2 regions of the Streptomyces sp. 4N124 genome follow, and region 2 is predicted to be linked to the other one. Evidence: riboswitches for the same ligand, from Rfam matches in the RefSeq annotation. Region 2 holds a riboswitch; the other holds the start of a gene.
What was found. Region 2 has a riboswitch for S-adenosylmethionine ahead of ACTWQO_RS36260 (aminotransferase class V-fold PLP-dependent enzyme). Riboswitches for the same ligand answer to the same signal wherever they lie in the genome.
Positions count from the first base shown of each region.

Region 1: another riboswitch for S-adenosylmethionine. It lies ahead of thrC (threonine synthase); the one in region 2 lies ahead of ACTWQO_RS36260 (aminotransferase class V-fold PLP-dependent enzyme).

Region 1 covers NZ_JBQQBS010000002.1:79,259-83,464, reverse strand. Annotated here, with positions in the region: gene ACTWQO_RS02335 (alpha,alpha-trehalose-phosphate synthase (UDP-forming)) at 1-384, opposite strand, end outside; gene ACTWQO_RS02330 (glucosyl-3-phosphoglycerate synthase) at 472-1,416, opposite strand; SAM riboswitch class I at 1,586-1,743, shown strand; gene thrC (threonine synthase) at 1,762-3,045, shown strand; gene ACTWQO_RS02320 (MoaD/ThiS family protein) at 3,145-3,420, shown strand; gene ACTWQO_RS02315 (cold-shock protein) at 3,829-4,035, shown strand.
Region 2 covers NZ_JBQQBS010000050.1:17,796-22,001, reverse strand. Annotated here, with positions in the region: gene ACTWQO_RS36265 (protein kinase domain-containing protein) at 1-564, opposite strand, end outside; gene ACTWQO_RS36260 (aminotransferase class V-fold PLP-dependent enzyme) at 633-2,006, opposite strand; SAM riboswitch class IV at 2,150-2,266, opposite strand; gene trpD (anthranilate phosphoribosyltransferase) at 2,344-3,408, opposite strand; gene qcrB (cytochrome bc1 complex cytochrome b subunit) at 3,475-4,206, opposite strand, start outside.

The DNA of each region.
Region 1 (4,206 bases), on a different contig from region 2:
GTTGTAGCGGACGTACGACTCCCACTGCCGCCGGAACTCCGCGTCGAAGACCGGCTCCAGCGGCGTCTGGTACAGCAGGTGGTGGACGAACCAGAGGACCGAGTTCGCGATGCCGTTGTACGCGTCCGCGTGCACATCGGCCGGAATGTCCAGCATCCGTACACCGGACTCACCGACTCCGCGCCGTACCGCCTCGCGGTCGCCGTCGCCGAGGGCCGAGCAGACCCACAGGGCGTCCGCGTCCGGCCCGATCGCGGAGAGACCGGACACCAGCCCGCCGCCGCCGCGTTTGGCGTGCAGCGAGCCGTCCTCGCGGACCCCGTACGAGACGGGGCCGCGGTTGGACGCGACCAGTACCTGCGCAGCACCGAAGGTTGCAGCCATACGCCTCAACCTAGCCCAGGCCAGAACCGCTCAAACGTACGGCCCACGCGTATACAACCGGCGCGTTTCGTTACGCCACGCGCACGTTTATGCCGCTTTGCGGGACTGGTACTCGGCGATGTCGGCCATCGGAGGCCGTTCTTCCGTATCCACGGAGTAGGTGCGGGGTTCGAATCCGTCCTCGCTCCGCTCGAACTGGGTGAGGGAGGGGCGGATCAGATGGCCGCGGGCCAGCCTCAGCTGGGCCGTGCGGTAGATCGCGGCCGACATCCGGCCCAGGGCCTGGCCGTCCTGGTGCCGGTGCTTGCGCACGCCGACGTCGACCTGGGCGAGGGCGTCCAGGCCCACCAGATGCAGGGCGTCGACCAGCATGCCCAGCTCCACGCCGTATCCGACGGGGAACGGGAGCTGTTCCAGCAGGGAGCGGCGGGCCGCGTACTCGCCGCCCAGCGGCTGGACGAATCCGGCCAGCTGCGGCCAGTGCATGTTGAGCAGCGGGCGGGCCATCAGCTCCGTCACCCGGCCGCCCTGGCCTGCGGCGCCGCCGAGCGGACGGTCGTACATCCCCTTGACGAGGTCGACCTCCGGGTCGGTGAGCAGCGGGCCGACGATGCCGGAGACGAAGTCCGACTTGAACTCCTTCAGGTCCGCGTCGATGAAGCAGACGATGTCGCCGCTGGTGACGAGGAGCGAGCGCCACAGGACCTCGCCCTTGCCGGGGACGGCCGGGATGCGCGGCAGGATGTCGTCGCGGTGGACGACCCGGGCGCCCGCGGCGGCGGCCACCTCGGAGGTGCGGTCGGTCGATCCCGAGTCGACGACGACGATCTCGTCGACGAGCGGGACCTGCTGCATGAGGTCGTGACGGATCACGGCGACGATCTCGCCGACCGTCTCCTCCTCGTTGAGCGCGGGCAGCACGACACTGACGGTCTGTCCCGTGGCGCGTTTCGCGGCCAGGATCTTGTGGAGCGGGCGATCGGTCAGGGACCAGGAGCGTGCGCTCAACCAGCGCTCGACTTCTTCCAGCACAGTAAGCGGCTCCTCACTGTCGCGGATCACGACTAGAGGTGTGTGATCCATCTCGCGGTTCGGACGACTATCTCAACTGTCCTGGCCTTCGGTTACAGTCTTGAACAACGCTGATGACCATCGCATGTCGGGGGTCGTTGGCGACCACAACCGCATGACAACTGAATACCGCTCATCCAGAGGGGCAGAGGGATACGGCCCGTTGAAGCCCCGGCAACCCTCCAGTCGGTACTCGTAGATCAGTGTTGATCGTTCTCCGCGAGGCTCCCGGCTAGGGAAGGTGCCAAATCCGTCTCACGGCGAGATGCGTCGTGAGGAAGATGAGGAGAAAGGGCCTCGCCTCACATGGCTGCGCAGACAGTTGCAAGCACCACCGACACCGTGAACCTCGGCCCCGCCGCGGCCCTCTCGTGCCGTGAATGCGGTCACCGAGTACCCCTCGGCCCGGTCTTCGCGTGCGAGGAGTGTTTCGGCCCGCTCGAGATCGCCTACGACTTCTCGGCCTACGACGCCGAAGAGCTCCGCAAGCAGATCGAGGCGGGACCCGCGAACATCTGGCGGTACGCACCGCTGCTGCCCGTCCCCGCGGACGTGGCAGACAAGCCCAACATCAACCCGGGCTGGACCAAGCTCGTCAAGGCCGACAACCTCGCGCGCGAGCTGGGTGTCGACGCCGGCAAGCTCTTCGTCAAGGACGACTCCGGCAACCCGACGCACTCCTTCAAGGACCGGGTGGTGGCGCAGGCGCTGGAGGCGGCGCGCGCCTTCGGCTTCACCACGCTGTCCTGCTCGTCGACGGGCAACCTGGCCGGTGCTGTCGGTGCCGCCGCAGCCCGCGCCGGCTTCCGTTCCTGCGTGTTCATCCCGCACGACCTGGAGCAGGGCAAGGTCGTCATGGCCGCGGTCTACGGCGGTGAGCTCGTCGGTATCGAGGGCAACTACGACGACGTGAACCGCTTCTGCTCCGAGCTGATCGGCGACCCGGCCGGCGAGGGCTGGGGCTTCGTCAACGTCAACCTGCGGCCGTACTACGCCGAGGGCTCCAAGACCCTCGCGTACGAGATCTGCGAGCAGCTCGGCTGGCAGCTGCCCGACCAGCTCGTGGTGCCGATCGCCTCCGGCTCGCAGCTCACGAAGATCGACAAGGGTCTGCAGGAGCTGATCAAGCTCGGTCTCGTCGAGGACAAGCCGTACAAGATCTTCGGCGCGCAGGCCGAGGGATGCTCCCCGGTGTCCGTCGCCTTCAAGGGCGGCCACGACGTCGTCCGGCCCCAGAAGCCGAACACGATCGCCAAGTCGCTGGCGATCGGCAACCCGGCGGATGGTCCTTATGTCCTGGACATTGCTCGCCGTACCGGCGGTGCGGTGGAGGATGTGAACGATGAGCAGGTCGTGGACGCGATCAAGTTGCTGGCGCGGACCGAGGGCATCTTCGCGGAGACCGCGGGCGGTGTCACGGTGGGTGTGGCGCGCAAGCTGATCGAGAACGGCGTCCTCGACCCCAGCAAGACCACGGTCGTGCTCAACACCGGTGATGGTCTCAAGACGCTTGACGCGGTTGCCGGCACGGGGCTGACTGCGACGATTCGGCCCAGCCTGGACTCGTTCCGGGAAGCGGGTCTCGGCTAGGGGCCCGTCCCCATTGATTTCGTCTGCGGGCCGGTGGGGGCCGGTCGCGCAGTTCCCCGCGCCCCTGAAGGGGCGCTGTACTGACCGGAGGTTCAAGTCATGAGCGTAAGCGTCCGCATCCCTACCATCCTGCGCACCTACACCGGCGGTGCGGCTGAGGTCTCCGCCGAGGGTGCGACCCTCGCCGACGTCATCTCCGACCTGGAGAAGAACCACACCGGCATCGCCGCCCGCATCCTCGACGACCAGGGCAAGCTGCGGCGGTTCGTCAACGTGTACGTCAATGACGACGACGTCCGTTTTGAGCAGGGGCTGGAGACGGCGACGCCGGACGGGGCCGGTGTCTCGATCATTCCGGCGGTCGCGGGCGGCTGAATCACGCATTGTTCATCGAATGGCCCCCTCCGTGAGAGAAGCGGAGGGGGCCATTCTCTATGGTTGAGCGCGGTACAGTTGGGGAACCTGCTCGGGCTTTCATGCCGGGCGCATATGAGTTCCGCCCGCACGGCCGACAAGAAGTAGCCAAAGTACGCGGGCTTTTTGCGTCATTCGCTCCTTTTATTGGGTCCGACTTGCCCTGGATTTCCACAAATTCTCCGCATTTCACCGACCGGTCGCGCCCAGATTTCTCGTCCGATTGACCTGTTGCAGACGGCAGTTGGACAGATACATTCAGCCGCGGTCGACGCGTTCCGGCGCACGCCCCCAACCGTGGGGGGTGAGGTCTGACCCGGATCCGCGAAGTGTGGATCTGTGCAAGGGCCAGTAATAGGGGAGTTAGGCATGGCTCAGGGCACCGTCAAGTGGTTCAACGCGGAGAAGGGGTACGGCTTCATCGCGGTCGACGGTGGTGCGGATGTATTCGTCCACTACAGCGCGATTCAGATGGACGGCTACCGCACCCTGGAAGAAGGTCAGCGGGTCGATTTCGAGATCTCGCAGGGCCAGAAGGGGCCGCAGGCGGACATGGTCCGTCTCGCGACCAGCTGAAGCACGCGCCGACTGACTGCAGCGACGTTCTTCTGTTCATCTTCGGAGGGCTCGTTTCCCATGGGGAGTCATGGGTTGCGAGCCCTCCGGCATGTCCGGACCCCTTGTCACGCCTGAGGATCACTGAGGAGCGCTTGCACTCGGCATGGGCGAGTGCTAATCATTGGCGTT
Region 2 (4,206 bases):
GTTGCGGATCTGCTCCGGCGAGACATAGCCGACCGACCCGACGACCACCCCGGTCTTCGTCAGCGCCGTCGCCTCCAGCGCCCGTACGATCCCGAAGTCGATGACCCGGGGACCGTCCGGCGCCAGCAGGATGTTGGACGGCTTGAGGTCCCGGTGGATCAGCCCCTTGGCATGGATCGCGGCGAGCGCCTCGGCCAGGGCCGCCGCCAGCAGCCGCACCGCATCCTCGGGCATCGGCCCGCCGTCCAGCACCGCGTCCCGCAGATTCGGCCCGTCCACGAACTCCGTTGCCATCCAGGGCCGTTCGGCCTCGGTGTCGGCGTCCACGACGCGCGCGGTGTACGTGCCCGCTCCGCCGACGGTCTGCGCGGCCCGCACCTCGTGCCGGAACCGGGCGCGGAAGGTGCGGTCCTCCGCGTGCTCGGCCCGCACCACCTTCACCGCCAGCCGCGGCCCGCCCGGCGCCTGGGCGAGGTACACCTCCCCCATGCCGCCGGAGCCGAGTCTGCCCAGTACCTCGTACGGGCCGATCCGCCGAGGATCCGTCTCGCGCAGCACCTGCACCCCGTGCTCCCCCTGTTTCTCCGTACGGCCGCAGCAAGGAGCGTATACGCGGTGTCCGCGTCAAAGGGTCAGACAGCCGGGACGCAGCGGCCGTCCTCGGTGCGGTAGCGCCACTTCGCGCCGTCCTGGACGAGTTCCTTCACGGCCTTCACAAAACGTTCGACATGCTCGTCCGGCGTGCCCGCGCCGAAGCTCACGCGGATGGCGTTGAGGGACTTCTCGCCGGGCGCGGCCTCGGGAGCGCCGCACTCGCCCTGGGACTGCGGGTCGCTGCCGAGCAGGGTACGGACCAGCGGGTGGGCGCAGAACAGGCCGTCGCGGACGCCGATGCCGTACTCGGCGGAGAGCGCGGCGGCGAAGTGCGAGCTGTTCCAGCCGTCGACGACGAAGGAGATGACGCCGACGCGGGGGGCCTCGTCGCCGAAGAGGGAGAGGACGCGCACTTCCGGGACCTCGGCGAGGCCTTCCCTGACCTGCGCGATCAGGTGCTGCTCACGGGCCACCAGGGTGTCGAGGCCCGCCTCCGTCAGGGCCTTGCAGGCGGAGGCGATGGAGTAGGCGCCGATGACGTTCGGGGAGCCCGCCTCGTGCCGGGCGGCGGTGTCGTGCCACTCCACGTCCACTCCCCCGTCCGTACGCCGGGTGACCTTCCGGCTGGCGCCGCCGCCCGCGAGATACGGCTCGGCCGCACGCAGCCAGTCGGCACGGCCGGCCAGCACGCCGGAGCCGAAGGGGGCGTACAGCTTGTGCCCGGAGAAGGCGACCCAGTCGACGTCGAGGTCCTGCACGGAGACCGGGTGGTGCGGGGCCAGCTGGGCGGCGTCCAGAACGATCCGTGCGCCGTGCGCGTGCGCGGCTGCGGCCAGCTCTCGTACGGGCCACAGCTCGCCGGTGACGTTCGAGGCGCCGGTGACACAGACCAGGGCGGGGCCGTTGGGGTCACGGTCGGCAAGGGCGCGCTGCAGGGTCTCGACGGCCTGGCCCGGGGTGCGGGGCGCGTTGAGGTAGGTGACGTGGGCGTCCCGCCAGGGCAGCAGGGAGGCGTGGTGCTCGGTCTCGAAGACGAAGACCTGACAGTCGGCGGGGAGCGCGGCGGCGAGCAGGTTGAGCGAGTCGGTGGTGGAGCGGGTGAAGACCAGCTGGTCGTCGGCGCGGCAGTCGAGGAACTCGGCAACCGTGGCGCGGGCGTTCTCGAAGAGGTCGGTGGACAGCTGGGAGAGGTAGCCGGCACCGCGGTGCACGCTGCCGTAGTACGGCGCGTACGCCGCCACGTCGTCCCAGACGCGCTGGAGGGCGGGGGCGCTGGCCGCGTAGTCGAGCGCGGCGTAGGTGACCTCACCGCCGGTGACGAGCGGGACGGTGACATCCCGGCCGAGAACGGGCAGGGCCCCCGGAATGTCACGGCAAACGGACTGGGCGGCGGCAGCGGTGGAGACAGACATGGGTGAACTCCCGTGAGAGGCGTACGCATGCGGCGTACGAGAAAGAGAAAAGGGTGTGCGGAGGCGGGGCTCTGCGGCCCTATCGCATTCGCTTGCTCACGGAAGGCTCCCTCGAACGACCAGGACCCCTGGGTTTCGAGAGGGGCCCGCGCTTGCCGTAGACCTCGCTGCCTACGGCCTGGTCTTCACCCGGGGCACCCCGCCACGGACGGAGGGTTGCCGGACAGTCGGCCGGGGCCTCATGACTGTCACTCATGACCTGGGCAGGAAAGTACGTCAAATGATCGACGTCCCGCAACCCGTGTCCGGATCGCGGGACGTCTCCTTGCGTGCCGCGCTACTTGTTGCTCGCGGCCACCCAGCGCTCCAGCGTCAGCTTCGCCGCCCCGGAGTCGATCGACTCCGCCGCCTTCTCCATCCCGGCGCGGATCTGCTCGGCGAGCGGGGCACCGGTCGGATCCAGCGCCACCAGGGCCGCCGCCGAGTTCAGCAGTACGGCCTCCCGCACCGGGCCCGTCTCGCCGTCCAGCACGCGCCGGGCGACCTCGGCGTTGAAGGAGGCGTCGGCGCCGCGGAGGGCCTGAACCGGCACCAGTTCGAGGCCGACGTCCCGCGGGTCGAAGGACTCCTCGGTGACCTTGCCGTCGCGGACGATCCACACCCGGGAGGTGGCCGTGGTGGTCAGCTCGTCCAGGCCGTCGTCGCCGCGGAACACCAGGGACGAGTTGCCGCGCTCGGCGAAGACGCCGGCCACGATCGGCGCCATGCGGAGGTCCGCGACGCCGACGGCTTGCGCCCTCACCTTTGCCGGGTTGGTCAGCGGGCCCAGGAAGTTGAACGTCGTCCGGATCCCCAACTGGCCGCGCGCCGCCGCCACATGACGCAGCGCCGGATGGAACTTCACCGCGAAGCAGAAGGTGATCCCGGCCTCCTCGGCGACCTCGGCGACCCGCTGCGGCGTCAGCTCCAGACTGACGCCCAGCTTCTCCAGGACGTCCGAGGCCCCGGACGCCGAGGACGCGGCCCGGTTGCCGTGCTTGACGACCTTCGCGCCGGTACCGGCGACGACGATCGAGGACATCGTGGAGATGTTCACCGTCTTCGCGCCGTCACCGCCTGTGCCGACGATGTCGACCGTGTGCCCCGGCACCTCGATCACATTCGCGTGCTCGTACATCGTGCGGACGAGCCCAGCGATCTCCTCCACGGTCTCGCCCTTGGCGCGCAGCGCCACCGCGAACCCGGCGATCTGCGCGTCGGTCGCCTCACCGCGCATGATCCGGTCCATCGCCCAGGCCGTGTCGTCGGCGCTCTGGTCCCGGCCCTCCAGCAGACCGTTCAGCACCTCGGGCCAGGAACGGCCCGCCGCGGTGTCGCCTCCAGCGGGGGTCACAGCGCTCATAGCCGCTCCTGTGGGTCGTAGAAGAGTGTGTTCCCACCCTATCCAGCCGCGGGCACGGCGAAGAGATCAGTGGTGGCCGTGGCCGCTCGTGATCTCCTTGTACTCCTCGACGGACGGCTTGGGGATCTGGGCTTCCTCGCCGTAGTACGCCTTGCTGAGCTTGGCGCGCAGCTTCTCGGAGCCCTTCACCTTGCGCTCGACACCGTTCTCGTCGACCGTCGGGCCGATCTCGGCCGGCTCGTACTGCTCGTGCGCGGTGAGGGTGTACAGCGCGTCCTGGCTGAGCGGCTCGTGCACCTCGATGAACTCACCGTGCGGCAGGCGCTTGATGATGCCCGACTCGCGGCCGTGCAGCACCTTCTCCCTGTCCCGGCGCTGGAGGCCGAGGCAGATCCGCTTGGTGATGACGAACGCGAGCACCGGGGCGACGAAGAACCCGATCCGGACGAACCAGGTGATGGCGTTGATCGACAGATGGAAGTGGGTGGCCCAGAGGTCGTTTCCACCACCGATCAGCAGCACCATGTACCAGGTGATCCAGGCGACACCGAAGGCCGTACGGGTCGGTGCGTTGCGCGGGCGGTCCAGGATGTGGTGCTCGCGCTTGTCGCCGGTGACCCAGGACTCGATGAACGGGTAGACCGCGATCGCGACCAGCACCAGTGGGAAGATCATCAGCGGGATGAACACGCCAAGGACGAGCGTGTGCCCCCAGAAGTTGATCTCCCAGCCCGGCATGACACGGATCAGGCCCTCGGAGAAGCCCATGTACCAGTCGGGCTGGGCGCCGGTGGACAC